One region of the Paenibacillus sp. 01T431 genome, then DNA from elsewhere that is predicted to be linked to it. Evidence: riboswitches for the same ligand, from Rfam matches in the RefSeq annotation. Region 1 holds a riboswitch; each other region holds the start of a gene.
What was found. A riboswitch is a leader RNA that binds a small molecule or an ion and turns the genes downstream of it on or off. The one in region 1 is predicted to bind cyclic di-AMP.
Positions count from the first base shown of each region.

Region 1 (3,936 bases):
GGTTAGCTGTCGGATTCGGGCGGTGAGAGTCGCCCTACTTTGACCGGTATCCATGGCACCTGTCAAAGATTCACCCCTGCTCTGCGTTTGTTCGACTCTCACATCGAACAGGCGCATCGCGTCATTATTGGTTCCCCCGCTTCCGCTTTCACGGAAACTCAGCGATCAGTAAATCGAAACTTATTTATAAATCCTGTATCGAATATTACTCCTCGCTATAAATACTGTAAAGGCAGTCTGCTACCTAATTTAGCCAGTTTCAGCCTTGCAGAGCGATTCGCAACGCTTACATTCATTTCGATCTCTCGATATCTCACTATTTCTCAGTTTTACTCTTGTTTTCAAAAATAGTGTTCAATCCCTTTCCAACGATTTTATGCGTGAATAATCAGATTTCTCTATAATCGAGAATGGAAGAGAATAAACGAGTATTTCGAAGAATAAATATCTTTTTACTGTCATAACGAATGGATTTCTTTTAATATGGCATATGGCTGCCTTTTCACGATATACCACAGTTTTACAATATTGCATTTCGGGTTTACCATAGACGGCAAGCCAATATGGCTGAGTATTATCGGTGAATTATTCAAATCGAGGAGAGATCTCATTGATGTCTACACCAGTTGAAGTACCCTTGCCAAGCTTGGAAAATCATCCTGCTGCCTTGTTTGAAATTAAAAGAATTCAAATGTTTGTGCTGCCGGCTTCCATGCTTGAATCGAATGGTTACCGTGTTTGCCTAAGGCTCTCCACTGCTAATGGTCATGGCTGGAGTGAGCTGTTTATTAAAAAATCCGAGAAGCCTTGCGATTGGATCAGATGGAGCAGTATGCTGCTAAGGTTCATCGGCACACTTCCTCTTGCGTCTCCTTTTGTTTTTCAAACAGATCCAATGATGAAGGACGAGCGTATATTTCATTTGTTTGCAGCCGCTGCTTTGCATATAGAATCCAATCATTACACTTTTCCAAACTGTGAATATGACCGTGAAGAGCATACTTTATTTAAACAAGCTATCTCCTATGTATCGTTATTTTAAGCGCTTCTGATTTACAGATGCGCTAATGAGAGGTATAATTAAGAGTAAACTATTTACGCTGAATTTTTCGAATGAAAAAGCGGGGGAACCATCGCGATCGATCGAGATCGATTCGCAAGGGGTGAATCCAGGGATTTGTAACCCTGGTAGGGCTTTCTCTCTAGCCCGAATCCGACAGCTAACCTCGTAAGCGAATAAAGGAGAGATGTATATGTTGACAAATTGTGCACGAAATCTGCATCTTTTTACGGAACAGACCCCTTATTTATCTGTCACACGAATCGAGCTATTCGTCATTCCTGCTCTTGCCGTCGATTCTGCAGGCCATCGCGTATGTCTTCGTTTAACAAGCAATCAAGGCTTCGGCTGGAGTGAACTATTTGCCAGCGACACAGAAGAGCTCATTGACTTAGAACGATGGAGCGACCTGCTTCAGTCTTTTATCGGCAGCATTCCTCTACCACCTCTTAACCAGTATCACTATGACAAAACGGATCAGGATGGGCGCGTTCTCGACTTATTCGTCTCCGCCGTCAAGCATGTCCTAGCACAATCCGCCGATGCAGCCCCGTACAGCAACGACCATGAAGAGTCTGTTTTGCGTCAACGTTCCGTCTCCTACATCTCTTTGGATTAATTTCGTTCATAAGAAAAAAAAGGCAGTCCAGAACAGATAACCTAGTTCTGGACTGTCTTATTGTATTTAGGATTTAAACCTTCGCTAATGCAGCACGCTGCTCTCTGACTTGGTAAGTAGCCAGCATCATGTTGCGCAGTGAAGCAACCGTTTCTTCCATTCCGCGTGTTTTCAAGCCGCAGTCCGGATTAATCCAGAAGAGCGTAGGATCGAGCACTTTAATGGCGCGCTCGATCATGCTGACCATTTCTTCCACGGACGGTACACGCGGGCTGTGAATATCGTAAACGCCTAAGCCGATGCCTTGGTCATAGGTGTTCTCCTCAAAGCTATGAATCAGCTCGCCATGGCTGCGCGAGGTTTCAATGGAGATGACATCCGCATCCAGCGCAAGAATGGAATCGATAATATCATGGAACTCACAATAACACATATGTGTATGAATTTGTGTTGTGTCACGCACAGCTGAAGTCGATAGACGGAACGCATGCACGCCCCATTTTAAATAGGCATCCCAATCACTGCGTTTAAGCGGCAAGCCTTCTCGCAAAGCTGGCTCATCAACCTGAATCATTTCGATGCCTGCAGTCTCAAGCGCCTTTACTTCCTCTGAGAGTGCAAGCGCAATTTGGTATGCGACCTGCTCGCGTGTGATATCGTTGCGGACAAATGACCAGTTCAAAATCGTAATCGGCCCCGTCAGCATCCCTTTTACCGGACGGCTTGTCAGCGACTGCGCATACACGCTTTCGGTTACTGTCATTGGCTCAGTAAATACAACATCGCCATAAATGACCGGCGGCTTTACACAGCGGGAACCATACGATTGAACCCAGCCGCCTTTTGTAAATGCGAACCCATCCAGCTTCTCTCCGAAAAATTCGACCATATCCGTCCGCTCAAATTCACCGTGAACGAGGACGTCTATGTTAAGCTCTTCTTGGATTTCAATCCAATTTTTAATTTTATCGTTGATAAAGGAAGCGTAGCCCTGTGAACTGAGCTCGTTTTTTCTCCATTTTTGCCTTGCTTGGCGTACATCCAGCGTTTGCGGGAAGCTGCCGATTGTTGTTGTTGGAAGGAACGGCAAATTCCACTTTTGCTGCTGCAGCTTTTGTCTCTCCGCAAATGGCTTCTGCCTCGTTGAAGGATGCGCCGCTACCGCTGCTGCATCAGCAGCTTGGCGATTGCGGGCAGGAGAAATGGATAAATGATGAATCCGCTCGCCGTTAAGCTTAAGCTCAAGCTTGCGCAGTTCTGAGATGTCCGCCTCATTTACAGTCGCTGTTTCACTTAGCCACACAATTTCATCCAGCTTTTCTTCCGCGAATGCAAGCGCCTCACGCAGCTCTACTGGCAGATTGGTTTCGTTTTTTGCCGTTACCGGCACATGCAGCAGGCTGCATGACGATTGAATGATCGCGCGCTCAGCTGGAATGTATGCCGAAAGCTTTTGCAGCAATTCGAGCTTTTGCTTATAGTCTGAGCGCCAAATGTTGCGTCCGTCTACAAGTCCGATACCAGCGAGCTTATCCTTCGGATAACCAAATTGCTCCAGCGACTTCAAGTTTTGCTCCAAACCATGAACGAAATCCAAACCGATCGCTTGTACCGGCAGAGCAACTACAGCTTCATAATGCTCAACCGCTTCAAAATACGTTTGAAGCATTATGTTAAGCGCTGGTGCTGCTTGGTTCAGCCTTGCATAAATCGATTCAACCCATTGCATCTCTTCCTCAGAAATAGAGGTAACAAGGATGGGCTCATCGATTTGCACCCATTGTACGCCTTCTTGCTCAAGCTCCTTAAGCAGCTGAGCATAAAGCGGTATAAACTGCTCAATGAGCTGCGGAAGCTGCTTGGCATCGTAGCCCTTCGACAGCTTGAGGAAGGTGTATAGACCGATAATGACAGGTTTACCTTCAATGCCAAGCTTTTCTTTGGCTTCGCGGTACGCAATCAGCGGACGGTTTTCCGTCAGTATCGGTGCAGCACCCGCAAGTTCTGGCACGATATAGTGATAGTTGGTATTAAACCATTTGGTCATCTCGCAGGCTTGTGCTTCCTGTGTCCCTCTCGCCATAGCGTAGTAGGTCTGAATGGGAACAGGACCTCCTTCGTAGGAAAAACGCTCTGGCACAAGGCCAAACATCGCTGCAGTATCCAGCATTTGATCATACAACGTAAAATCATTAACAGGGATTAAAGAAATTCCTTTATCCTTTTGCAGCTTCAGGTTGTTAAGACGAATACTTTC
Region 1 is NZ_JBFTPT010000015.1:151,734-155,669, reverse strand. Features, by position in the region: cyclic di-AMP (ydaO/yuaA leader) riboswitch at 1-174, opposite strand, end outside; gene AC1DM9_RS25660 (hypothetical protein) at 614-1,042, shown strand; cyclic di-AMP (ydaO/yuaA leader) riboswitch at 1,089-1,250, shown strand; gene AC1DM9_RS25655 (hypothetical protein) at 1,254-1,679, shown strand; gene metE (5-methyltetrahydropteroyltriglutamate--homocysteine S-methyltransferase) at 1,753-3,936, opposite strand, start outside.

Region 2 (4,437 bases), on a different contig from region 1:
TTAGTACGGTCATATTACTCTGTAATAGAATACAACAGCTTCGACAATTTGGAAACTAATTTCCGACACTATTCGACATGAAAATCATTTTTTGTGTCGAAAATATGAACAAAGGAGATGAGAGACGATGAAAAAACAGCTGACCGAAGAGAAAGTTTTTAAGGATCCTGTTCATCATTATATATATGTACAAGACCAAACGATTTGGGATCTGATCAATACAAAAGAGTTTCAAAGACTGCGCCGGATACGACAGCTAGGAACCTCCTATTTGACCTTCCATGGAGCAGAGCACAGCCGGTTTTCACATTCACTTGGCGTATATGAAATTACTCGAAAAATTATTTCTCAGTTTGAACGAAACAGCTATCCTGACTGGCCAGTCGAAGAAAAGCTAGTCTCGCTTTGTGCTGCTTTATTGCATGATGTTGGTCATGGTCCGTTCTCGCACTCCTTGGAAGAAGTATTCGACACGGATCACGAAGAGTGGACATGTAACATCATTTTGGGAGATACAGAAATCAATCGCGTGCTAAGTGCTGTATCGGAGCAGTTTCCTGCTCAGGTCGCTGCAGTCATACAAAAAAAATATCCACAGCCGATTGTTGTTAGTTTGATTTCAAGCCAAATGGATGCTGATCGGATGGATTATTTGCTCCGAGACGCGTATTTTACAGGTGTAAACTATGGAACATTTGATTTAGAACGCATTTTGCGCGTATTGCGTCCTTATAAAGGGCAAATTGTAGTTAAAGAGAGCGGTATGCATGCAGTCGAGCATTATTTGATGTCTCGTTATCAAATGTATTGGCAAATTTACTTCCATCCGGTGACCAGAAGCTCGGAAATTATTCTACGTCAAATATTTCGTAGAGCACAGGAGCTTTACGTGGGTGGCTACTCCTTTCAGTGGATGCCTAAGCAGCTGAAATGCTTGCTTCAGAACACGATGACGGTGCACGACTATCTGAAGCTGGATGAAGCGCTCGTTCAGACCGCTTTCGCAGAGTGGGCGGAGGAGCATGATTCTATTTTAAACGATCTATGTGAACGATTTCTGAACAGGCATTTATATAAGTACATTACGCTTGAAAACCCGGATGAAGAGCTGCTAAATGAGATTAGCGAATGTTTCTCTTCTATAGGAATGAATCCGGATTATCATATGGAAATTGATTTTCCATTTGACTTGCCATATGACGTATATCGACCAGATAAAAAAGAAGGAGAAAAGAAAGAAAAAGCGCCGATTTTGTTGTTAGATGGTTTGGAAGATATAAGCGAAATATCCTCTAAATCCGACATTGTTCGTTCTATTACCGGCCTGCATCAAGGACAATATCATCTTTATTATCCAGAAGAGCCGCTCAAAAAAAATATTCATCGATTGCCGGAATCACTTCGTAAGCTTTTCAAACTCGATTGAAGGAGCATAACATCAACATGACATTACTTTTTGATACACATACCCATTTAGATTCGGAAAAATTTGATGAGGATCGCGACGAGGTCATCCAGCGTGCGAAGGATGCAGGCGTGCATATGCTTGTCAATATTGGTTTTAACCGTGAAACAATCCCTACAACCATGGCGCTTGCCGAGAAATATGATTTTATATACGCAGCAGTTGGTTGGCACCCAGTTGACAGTATAGATATGCTTCCAGAGGATTTGGAATGGATTGAACGTCTATGCGCGCATGAGAAGGTTGTCGCCATTGGAGAGATTGGACTCGATTATCACTGGGATACTTCTCCAAAAGAGGTACAACAAAGGGTTTTTCGTGAGCAAATTCGTCTTGCTCGTAAGGTGGGCAAGCCAATTGTCATTCATAATCGGGATGCTCATGAGGACATTATTCGTATTCTTCAGGAAGAGAATGCAGCAGAGGTTGGCGGTGTCATGCATTGCTTCTCCGGCAGCTGGGAAACGGCTAAACAATGTCTTGATATGAACTTCTATATATCATTTGGAGGACCCGTTACTTTCAAAAATGCAAGGGTGCCAAAAGAGGTGCTTAAGCAGGTTCCAATCGACCGGATTTTGATTGAAACCGATGCTCCATATTTAACTCCACACCCGTTCAGAGGGAAGCGAAATGAGTCCTCTTACGTCTCTTTAGTTGCAGAGACAGCAGCCGAATTATTGGGCAAAACGGTAGAAGAAATAGGTGTAATTACGACTGAAAACGGTCGAAGATGTTTTGGTATTGTCTAAAAACGAGAGAAATAGTGAGAAATAGAGACCTTTATCGCGTAAAAACTAATTTTTATAGCGATAATCGCTTATTTTTTCCTGCTTTATCCTGCTTTTTCGCTTAAATCGTCTTTTATCGTATCTTTACAATTGACCTCGTATGAAGGTATGATTCATCTCAGAGCAATAAAATTTTGTATTGGATTTCCAGTTTACGCTTAATCTCCATTCGGAGAGCGGGGGAACCATGTACGGTTTTTAATTCCGTATTTTGAATTCTTCAGGGGTGAATTTCGAAGCCATTGCCATGAGCATTGTGTAACGAATAGGGCGACTCTCTTGTCCGAATCCGTCAGCTAACCTCGCAAGCGTTATAGAGAGTGATCAACCTCGTGCATCCATTTTTCTGTATCCCAGTGAATCATTTAACCGGGAAGCCACGAAACAGATCCTCTGTCGACGGCTTCTTTTTATTTTCGAATAATCGGGAATTTGTCGACATAGGGATAAAAGATGGGGGTGGGAGGATCGATAGCAGTACTGGATTGCGTGCTCGCACGCCAATATACTATAGTCGCGTCAGTTGTATCATGCGTAACACTTGGCGGCGGGGCTATGAAGGAGGACCGATGAAGTGGGAATACTCCAGGTTAAGGACACCCATGGGAAACGATCATCCAGCATGTCTTTCGCATTGCGATGGAAGCGTGAAAACTTGCGTTTGATTCTTTTGAGTGCTACTATCTCAATCGCTATGACTTTCATGTTTTTGGTGTTGTTGTACGGAACGGCTGTCAAAAGCGTCTCCGTAGTAGTGAACGGACAAGAAACCGTTGTGGAAACGAAGCAATGGGTCCTGCAACGCCTACTGGATGAACAAGCTATCGCAATTGGACCACATGATGAGGTGTCCATACCGCTTAATGCGGCAATAAAGGACGGAGATCGTATAGAGGTGACTCATGCGATACCGGTAATTGTGAAGGCTGATGGCAAGACCTCTACTGTATATACGACAGAGAGAACAGTGCAGGCAGCGATCGAGGAATTACATATTCCAGTTCGTGGTCAAGATAAAGTAATACCTCCGCTTCATACCGTTTTGGACAACGAATTGACTGTAACCGTCGTTCGCGTAGATAAGAAGGTAGCTGAGACAGAGCGTGCAATGCCATTCTCTATTGTGAAGAAGAACGATCCGACGCTGGAAGCGGGCAAGCAGAAGCTTGTTCAACCCGGCAAGGAAGGTCTGATCGTAGAGAGTATCGAGAAGCAGTACGAGGACGGAATCCTTATATCGAAGAAGATGGTCAGCAAGGTGGTTGAAACCGCTGCGGTTAATCAGGTTGTCGCCATCGGAACGAAGAAGGAAGAGCCTAAAGTATCTGTGCTCTCGAACAAGAGCCCGAGCTTTACTTCGCTTACGAAGAGCGGTGTAACGTTTAAGGCGAGAAAAGTACTTAAAAATGTCACGTTGACTGCTTATTCTGCAGACCTCTCTTCAACAGGAAAAGATGAAAGCCATCCGGAATACGGGATTACATCATCAGGCACTCGGGTGCAAGAGGGTCGGACGATAGCTGTTGATCCGAAGGTTATTCCCATCGGTTGGTGGGTTTATATTGAAGGAATCGGTTTCCGCCGCGCTGAGGATAAAGGAAGTGCGGTTAAAGGCAACAAAATCGACGTATACTTTGATAGTACAAAGATTGCGAACAAATTCGGCAGGAAAAAAGGCATCACCGTATATGTGCTGGGGCCGAATAAACCGACTGCAAGCTAATTGAGCGGTTACCATCATCTTATCGCAATAATCAATTAAATATGCCATCATAAGGAGAGGCACTGCCTCTTCTTTTTGCATGTCTAAGGGTCTAATACAGTTTATGTAGAAGGGGATGATCTTGGTGATCAAAGAGATCATTGTCGTTGAAGGCAAAGATGATACCGTTGCAATAAAAAGGGCGGTAGATGCAGATACCATAGAGACGAATGGTTCCGCTATCGGTGAGGATGTATTGAAGAGGATTGCGCTGGCCAATGAGCGTCGCGGCGTTATTATATTCACAGACCCTGATCATGCAGGAGAACGCATTCGCAAGATTGTTGCGCGTCATGCGCCAGGATGCAAGCATGCTTTTTTGCCGCAGGAGAAGGCTTTGTATAAAGGGGACATCGGCATCGAAAATGCGAGCCCCGAGGCTATTCGTGCGGCGCTCTCTGAGCTCCGAACAGAATCGG
Region 2 is NZ_JBFTPT010000025.1:66,071-70,507, reverse strand. Features, by position in the region: gene AC1DM9_RS30855 (HD domain-containing protein) at 128-1,426, shown strand; gene AC1DM9_RS30850 (TatD family hydrolase) at 1,444-2,217, shown strand; cyclic di-AMP (ydaO/yuaA leader) riboswitch at 2,402-2,582, shown strand; gene AC1DM9_RS30845 (ubiquitin-like domain-containing protein) at 2,831-3,979, shown strand; gene rnmV (ribonuclease M5) at 4,104-4,437, shown strand, end outside.
Region 2: another riboswitch for cyclic di-AMP. It lies ahead of AC1DM9_RS30845 (ubiquitin-like domain-containing protein); the one in region 1 lies ahead of AC1DM9_RS25655 (hypothetical protein).

Region 3 (4,437 bases), on a different contig from region 1:
GGTTTACAGGTGCCTTCTATGTTCGAGAGAGCAATCTGCGGCCTTTATCGACATTGCTGCAAGAAATGCTGACCCGGGCAGATGCGCTTCGAAATACGCTCGAGCAAGCGGCTGGATCGACGCAATATGAAATGTTGGACAAAATTCAGGTGACAGGAAACTCGCTGAAAATGGCGACGATTATTATCGTCATCACACCGATTATTATGATTTATCCTTTTATTCAGAAGTATTTTGCCAAAGGCGTTATGATCGGTTCGGTCAAAGAATAAGGCAGGAACGGAGGAACATAGTGAATGACACAAGTAATCATTTCAAATCCTTATGATAAACAAGAGGGCATGTGGCTGAAAGGGAGCTTCCATAACCATACAACAAATAGTGCTTGCGGCTCTCAAACGCTTGAGACGGTTTACCGGATGTATGGGCAATACGATTTCCTCGGCATTTCCGACCATGATTTCATTACCGTTCACGAAGGGAAACGTTCAATCACGACCGTATTCGAAGCGATGGAGGTCAGCAGTCCGCAAAGGCATATGCTTCTCATTAACCCTCCGCGCTCGATGATGGATAACTATTCAAACGAGTTTTCAATAGAACGGTATCAGCAGTTTTCTGACCTTTGCACGAAGCAAGGGGGAATGAGCGTCCTCGTTCATCCGAATCGTTATTATTCGCAGTATTGGCCGATTGAAGATATGCTCGCGATGCCTTGCTACACCGGAATCGAGATCATAAATGGCGAAGGAAATCCAGCGTTCGACATTGCTTTCGACAAATGGGATGCGCTGCTCTCAGCTGGGCGAAAAGTATGGGGGTTTGGCGGAGACGATTTTCATGTGTATGGGCAAGAGAAACGAACTTGGAATATGGTGCTTGCAGAGCAAAACACCAATGAGAGTATTACTTCAGCGATGAAATCCGGAAGCTTCTATGTTTCCACAGGCTATGGTTTTGAGTCGATTCATGCAGCCGATGGGACGATCGAGTTTAAACTGCTTGCGAGTGAAGGATTGGACCGGATGTACAAATATGCAACTTTGTTCGGCAAAGACGGAAATGTATTATACGAGACTTCCGGTCGTTTCAATAGCGTTAGTTACAAATGTCGTGGTGATGAAGGTTACGTAAGGGCGGCAGTTTATTTGGAAGGCGGTTTTGGCGCATTCTCTCAACCCCTATTTGTTGGATAGGGTGTACTCTCATACATGATAACAGTAGTCTGACGATAACAGCAGGGTAGTACATGAACAGGAAGAATGTGAATTTGAATGAGTAAACAGGTTGATCCGCGCCAAAAGAGCATCATCTCGATAACATGGCCTATCTTTATTGAAGCTTTATTTGGGATGCTGATTGGAACGGTCGATACGATGATGCTTAGCAGCTACTCTGATGGAGCAGTGGCAGCGGTTGGGATAGCTAATCAGATTTTAGTTGTAGTGGGCTTGATGTTTGGATTTGTTACGGTGGGTACAAGTGTCATTCTCAATCAATGGCTCGGCGCAGGCAACTTGCATGGCGCTGATCGAATCGGGAGAACGGCGCTTACTTTGAATGTTATGCTCGGTTTAATAGCTAGCGTAGGATTGATTGTCTATGCCGACGTGTTTTTAGCGCTTTTTAAAGTGCCCGAGGATGTGATGGCAGAAGGAGTCAGTTATTTATCGATTGTCGGCAGCTCCGTCTTCATTACTGCAATAAGCATGACGTTAGGTACCATTTTACGATGCCGCGGTATTGTGAAAGAAATGATGCTCATCGCATTGGGTATAAATGTGCTGCATATTACCTTGAATTATCTGGTGCTGATGGAGCCTTTTGGCTTTCCTAATCTAGGTGTAGAAGGAGTAGCAGCATCCACATGGATAACCCGTGCCATAGGGATGATCGCTTATTTGATTTTATGTATTCGAAGCTTGGAGTATAAGGTTGGCTTGATTAGTCCATTTAAGTTTCAAAGAAAAAATATTGGCCTTATATTTAAACTAGGTATTCCTTCGGCAGGTGAGCATGTTTCTTATAATCTCTCACAGGTTGTAATCACATATCTAGTCACGCTGATCGGTACGACAGCGTTAACGACAAAAATTTATTCGCAGAGCAAAACTTCTTTTGTTTTTGTTTTTTCAATGGCAATTGGTCAAGGAACGCAAATTATTGTTGGACATCTGATTGGAGCCCAGCAGAAGGATGATGCTTATCGATCCAGTATTCAAAGTTTGAAGCTGGCGTTCGTCATTTCGCTTGCGTTTGGTATTTGCATCTATAGCTTCTCAGGTCAATTGCTCAGCCTTTTTACTAATGATGCAGAAATTATATTGTTAGGCAAGCAGCTCATGTTGTTATCGATTATGCTGGAGCCGGCTCGGGCTTGCAACATGGTGCTTATCAGTTGTCTAAATGCGGCTGGAGATGTGAAATTCCCAGTTGCTGCCGGGTTAGTGTCCATGTGGGGGATTAGTGTGCCGCTGGCATACGTGTTTGGGATCGTGTTCGACATGGGGTTGGTAGGAATATGGCTGGCCTTTTCAATCGATGAATGGATAAGAGCATTACTGATGTTCTACAGATGGAGGAGACGTTCTTGGCAGAAGGTCGATATTTTGGCGAAACTTGCTTAACTAGAAAGAGTAACTGTATGAAAATACGGATACTCTTTTTTTGTGTTTAAACCGTTATATTTTGAAAATGTGATTGGAAATTCATCTATTTTAATTACAAAAAAATCAGCACCTTTGACAAAAATCATGTAGTGAACAGCTAAATAAATAATAATAATGAAGAAAAATGAAAGTATTCTAATAAACCAATTGCAGGATTATGGTAAAAACAATCGAATTTAACGATACTATAAGGTTTATTGACATGCCGAGTTCTGTATATCGGAAACGGGGGAACCACCTAGGGTGAATTGCTTAATGTATTTTTTTAAGCATAGGGATCTTCAACCGAACCCATAAGCTAACCTCGTAGGCACCGAAGGGAGAAGTTGTTTTGAAGAAGGGTTTTATTTTATTGTTATCCTGCTTGCTGCTGCTTACTGGAGGAGGAAGCGTGCTTGCAGATAAGTCGGACAAGTCAGTGCTTACGAATTCCATTAGCGAGGTTGTTGGAACTCCTTATAAATGGGGAGGCACAACGAGCAAAGGGTTTGACTGCTCGGGTTTTATTCTACATATCTTTAATCAATTTGATGTTAAGCTGCCTAGAACATCTCAATCGCAATCAGACACAGGCACAGAGGTCAATAAAGATGAACTACGCGTGGGTGATCTTGTGTTCTTCAACACAAGCGGCAAAGGCGTTTCTCATGCGGGCATTTACATTGGGGATGGGAAATTTGCTCATTCTTCTACAAGCAAAGGGGTTACGATTACAAATCTTAACGATTCTTATTACGCAAAACGTTATGTAACAGCAAGGCGTGTCGTAACAGAAGATACATTTGCTGCGATGATGGAGTCTAAATAATGTGTAATGATTTTAAAAACCACCTTACGAGGTGGTTTTTTTTATGTAACCATTTATTAAGTATTTGTTAAAGGGTTGTAAGCCAATAATTCGCAAGCTTACAATGTAAATAACATGAGTAATGGAATGAGGTTATAGGATTGAAAAGAGGAACAATCGCATCTTTGGTAGAGGTACTAGCTGTATCTACTAAACTAGGACTAACCTCATTTGGGGGTCCGATAGCCCATCTGGGTTATTTTCACAATGAGTATATTCGTCGCCGTAAATGGATGGATGAACGTAGTTATGCAGACCTCGTTGCTTTATGTCAGTTTCTACCCGGACCAGCCAGCAGTCAAGTTGGGATCGGTATAGGGATAGTTAGGGCTGGGTTATTGGGCGGACTAGTGGCTTGGTTAGGGTTCACACTGCCATCGATCATAGCATTAGTGGCCTTTGCTTTTTTGCTGCAAGGATTTGATCTTGGAAACACAGGCTGGATTCATGGATTGAAAATTGTAGCGGTGGCCATCGTTGCTCATGCCATTCTAGGGATGGGGCAGAAACTAACACCGGATCGAAATAGAGCTACGATAGCAGTCATCGCTGCTGCGGTAACGTTGTATTGGCAAGCGGCCTATAGTCAAGTAATCATTATTGCTGCAGCTGGATTGATCGGGGTATGGTTATATCGTATGAAAACAGTCGAGGGAACTCCTGATCTGAACATTCGAATTAGCCGTTCCCTTGCGATCTCCTGCCTCGTTATATTTCTCACGCTTCTAATTGTGTTGCCATTTCTAAGGCAATGGGGAAATATGGAATGGATTGCGATGTTCGATAGCTATTATCGTGCAGGCTCACTGGTGTTTGGAGGCGGACATGTTGTGCTGCCGCTGCTTGAGAATGAAGTTGTCTTTACCGGGTGGGTTAATGAATCGGATTTTTTAGCAGGTTATAGCGCTGCGCAGGCTGTGC
Region 3 is NZ_JBFTPT010000004.1:69,797-74,233, forward strand. Features, by position in the region: gene AC1DM9_RS07990 (carbohydrate ABC transporter permease) at 1-272, shown strand, start outside; gene AC1DM9_RS07995 (CehA/McbA family metallohydrolase domain-containing protein) at 297-1,196, shown strand; gene AC1DM9_RS08000 (MATE family efflux transporter) at 1,275-2,627, shown strand; cyclic di-AMP (ydaO/yuaA leader) riboswitch at 2,863-2,997, shown strand; gene AC1DM9_RS08005 (C40 family peptidase) at 3,001-3,477, shown strand; gene AC1DM9_RS08010 (chromate transporter) at 3,612-4,437, shown strand, end outside.
Region 3: another riboswitch for cyclic di-AMP. It lies ahead of AC1DM9_RS08005 (C40 family peptidase); the one in region 1 lies ahead of AC1DM9_RS25655 (hypothetical protein).

Region 4 (4,437 bases), on a different contig from region 1:
TTATAATGAATAGAGCTTTGATGGCTTGTCATTTGTTTTTACCTCCGCTTGAAAAAAAGTAGCTGAATAGAGCGAATGTCGAATGAAATAGGTTTATTATAACAGATAGGCGTGCGTTGATCGCGCGTAAATAAGGAGAAGCATCAAAATGAAGAAGTTGATCTGGCTAGGCTGCTTGTCATATTTAGTCATCGGCGTTGCCCATGTTGTGGGCGGATCTATCTTGGAACAGCTCATCGCTCATTATGGTTTAACCTATAAAGATGGCGGGCAATGGATTATGAATCAATTCCTCGGGTTCCTGGTGGGTGTTCTGTTAGCGCCATCTATTACTTCGAGAGTTGGAAAAAGAGGCGCAGTACTGATTGCGATGGGCGTACTGACGCTGAGTGAGGCGGCGTATAGTTTGCTGCTGCCATGGGGCTGGATGCTCGCGATTGCTCCGCTTGCGGGTCTTGGCTTTGGGATGACGGAAGCGGTCGTCGGCGCAATGATTATTGATATGGCGAAAAACGGCAAGGCATCGGCAATGAGCCGATTGGAAACCTTTTTTGGCGTTGGTGCATTGTTGATTCCAATTGCAGCGGCTTATCTGATTCAGCATAGCATATGGCAGGTTTCCTTTCCGATTCTGGCAGCGATGTCAGGCATCACCTTTGTTCTCTGGCTGACGATGTCCTTTGGAGAGCTGGATGATGAGCTTGGTATAGTTGCTCGAACACCGGGAGTGAAGGAAGGCCATTCGAATGAGTTGGAAGGAATGCAAACCACTCGCGGATCTGTCTTTTTTGGCTATCCGCGCAAAGCACTTCCATTTCTCTTGTTATCGGCTTTATTTTTTATGATTTATGTAGGAATGGAAATGAGCTTCTCTAACTATCTGCCTTCTATTCTCATCGTTCGATCAGGTGTAGGAGATTCCAGTGCGGCAGCGGTGCTCAGCTTGTTCTGGGGAACGATGGTGCTAGGGCGTCTATTTGCGGGGCTGCTGGCTGACCGAATGGGTTATTCGCGTTACTTGCTTATTGCTACAGCGGGCGCCTCGGTCGTTTTTGTTTTAATGGCTGTTATGGGTCAGCTTAGCTGGATGCTTGCCTTTGTCGCACTTAGCGGATTGTTCTTCTCGGGTATATTCGGTATCGCTCTTGTTTATGCCAATGAGCTCATTCCGGGTATGACGGAGAGGACGACGAGTTTGCTTGTAGCATTCGGCGGGCTTGGAGGAGCGATTTTTCCTCGTTTGACTGGCTGGATAATGGATCAGTACAATGTGCAATCTACGTTATGGTATATAAGCAGCTTAGTTATACTGATGCTGCTTCTGCTAGCGGCGATGCTCCTGCTCGGAAGAAAACAAGTTCACAGCGTACGATCCAAGGCTTAAATGAACTGCAAATTATAAAAAAACCTCCACATTCGCTGTTTCAAAGCGGGTGTGGAGGTTTATTTATTATTAAACGTGTTATTCTAAATGCTTTCAGCTATTTAAGAATGGTTTTGTATACCTCTATGGCGCGCGCGCGTGATGCTTTCAAGTCGACGATGGCACCGCTTTGCGGCTGATGAATCTCTTTGTCTGTCAGATGATTCAAATGAGGCAGCCAGCGCCTAATATAGCTGCCGCTAGGATCATGCGTCTGTGACTGAGTTGCGGGATTCATGATGCGGAAGTAAGGCGCTGCGTCATACCCGAGTGAAGCGCACCACAGCCAACCGCCGCGATTAAGCGTATTGTCATAATCGCTTAAGTGAAGGCGGAAATATTGTTCGCCAAGCGTGAAGGGGCATAGCAGATTTTTAGTTAAAAACATGGCTGTTACCATTCGCAAGCGGTTGGGCAGCTCACCTGTACGATTGAGCTGCGTCATGGCCGCATCAATGATTGGAATGCCGGTGGCAGCTGCAGCCCATGCTTCTAGATGAGCATTTGAGAGCTTGGACATATCAGCTAGCTGCTCGTAACGAAAGAAATCATCATGATACATCGCTTGATATAAATAAAAATCACGCCATGCCAGCTGCCGTACCCATGATTCAGACCCCGGGAGCCCTTGGGTCATTTCGTAGGCTTGGCGGGCGGAGATGGCGCCCGTATTAAGGAAACGTGCAAGCTGGCTTGTATGATCATCGGCATAGGCGTCCCTGCTCTCCGAATAAGAGGCAAGGCGTTCTCGTACGAACCGTTCCAGCTTGGATAATCCTTTGGACGATCCTTGCACGTTTGTGCCGCCTAGGGCGCATGAAACGGATTCGGGCAAAGCGAAGGACTGCGCAACCTTGGCATTAATTTCGCTTAAGGTAGCAAGCTCATGAATCGTCGTTTCACTCATTGGGCTATAGCACTCCAGCATAAAGCTGCTCCACTTGCGATAAAAGGGTGTGAAAACCTTGTATGGATCCATTTTTCGAGCAAATGCCGGGAAAGCATCTAGATCAGCAAGAGGTGAATCGGCAATAGACATCCAGCGGCGGCCAAGGCTGCGTGTGATTAGCCCAAGCTGCTCATCTCGCTGCCGTGAGTAAGGCGTATAGTCTGTATGAACAATAACCTCATCAATAGGATGCGCATGCAGCAGAGCTTCGGTGATCGCAGCAGGATTACCATAAAGCACATGCAGTTCCTTTCCTGCATTAGAATAGTTGTGCAGAAGCGAGGCGGCTTGCGCCATGAAATTCCGGCCGCTATGACTAGTTAAACGGCCATCTCCTGTAATAACGGGATCTATGATTAGCAAATGAATGCCTTGTTTCTCTTTTTTCTTCAAATAATCAAAAGCGCGCAAATCTGCAATACGCAAATCCTTGCGGTGAATAAACAAATACATCAGTGATAGCTCCTTCCATAAGCGCAACATTGAACGGCCGCATTCCAGCTGGAATGAAACAGCAAAGCCGCAAGTCATTTGTCGTCAGAGGACAAAAAACTGCGGCTTTGCTAGATGAGTCTACCCGTTCAACCCTCAAGAAGAGGGATTAGGCTGCTCTATTTTACGTCAACGTTGGCTTGGTATGAATCAGCATCCATGATACGACGAGCAGTTACATATCGTCCCTCATAGTACTCGGAGTTAAGTTTGTCAGTTACAACGCCTCTGCTCGAGGATGAATGTACAAACTTGCCATCTCCAATGTAAATGCCAACATGGGATATGGCGCTATTATTGCCGCCAACTGTGTCGAAGAACACAAGATCTCCCGCAATGAGGTCAGCCTTAGCGACCTTTGTACCTTCTTTTGCTTGCGAACCAGAAGTACGTGAAAGCTCAATGCCCATTTTCTCGAACACATAGCTCGTGAAGCCGGAGCAATCAAAACCTTTCGACGACGTTCCGCCGCTTTTGTACGGAGTGCCAATAAGATCATTAACAATTCCGTTCAATTTTGAGTCAGCGAAAGCGCTTCCCGCTTGAAAAGCGAGCACGAGAACGAGACCCAGGATTAATGCGGTAATCTTCTTCAATTGTGAAACTCCTTCCAATGCCGACGAGGTTAGCTGTGGGGTTCGGTTGAAGGCTCCCTATGATTCCTCGGGCGTTTGAAAAAAACTCAAACGTCGGAATCAATTCACCCAAAGTGGTTCCCCCGTATCCCAATAGGGAATTAGGCAGTTTTTTTATTGCTTTGAGAAATATTCGATTATTTTCAATGATCTCCTGCCTTTAGTGGCAATTTCTAATAATTCTCATGTAACCTTTTGACAATTTGCTTCGTTAAACCGTTCTTTCTGTAATATAAACACGCCATAGTAGTGCTTTCTAACTAAATACATGGAGTCAATTTCATTAATTATGTGGATGTTGTGTAAAATATACCGATTTGTCCTTTAGGCGCTATATCGCAAGGACTAGCTTAAAGTGCCGTAAACGGCGGTATTTCACCATTTTGCTCCTCATAAATTAGAAAAATCTCATCTATATCACTCGTGAATAAGCGTAGATTCAGACAGCCTAGCTGCTGCTCCAGATAGAGCGGCAGAAATAGACAAAGGAGGCTGTTCATGAGAACAGCCCCCTTTGGGCAATCGAAAAAAAGATTTATTTTGCAGTAACGATTTTTTCAGAAATGAGCTGTGGATCGTTGTTTTTTTGCTGCATCCAAAACTGTACCTTGTATTTTCCGGCATTTTTGAAATCGTAGGAAACGAGCTTGGAGCTGAACCAAAAGGTGTCTTTTTCGACGAACTCTTTAAAATCATCATCATCCTGGCTGCGGCTGTCGATTGTCGTTTCCTTATCATTAGGATCAACGATGGTCACTTTGAACTCTGAAATCGCCATATTCAAATTATCGATTTGTGCTTGCACTAAAAATTTCTGAACACTGCCTTTATCAACCTGTCCGAACATAGCTCGCTTCTCGTTCATTAGAAACATATGCACATTGGGCTTCTGAATAATGAGCTTCTTATCATTGCTCTTCCATTGGACGAAGGCTTGA
Region 4 is NZ_JBFTPT010000023.1:43,736-48,172, forward strand. Features, by position in the region: gene AC1DM9_RS29905 (GNAT family N-acetyltransferase) at 1-32, opposite strand, end outside; gene AC1DM9_RS29910 (MFS transporter) at 149-1,384, shown strand; gene AC1DM9_RS29915 (FAD-binding domain-containing protein) at 1,482-2,825, opposite strand; gene AC1DM9_RS29920 (C40 family peptidase) at 2,984-3,460, opposite strand; cyclic di-AMP (ydaO/yuaA leader) riboswitch at 3,464-3,617, opposite strand; gene AC1DM9_RS29925 (hypothetical protein) at 3,850-3,999, opposite strand; gene AC1DM9_RS29930 (hypothetical protein) at 4,035-4,437, opposite strand, start outside.
Region 4: another riboswitch for cyclic di-AMP. It lies ahead of AC1DM9_RS29920 (C40 family peptidase); the one in region 1 lies ahead of AC1DM9_RS25655 (hypothetical protein).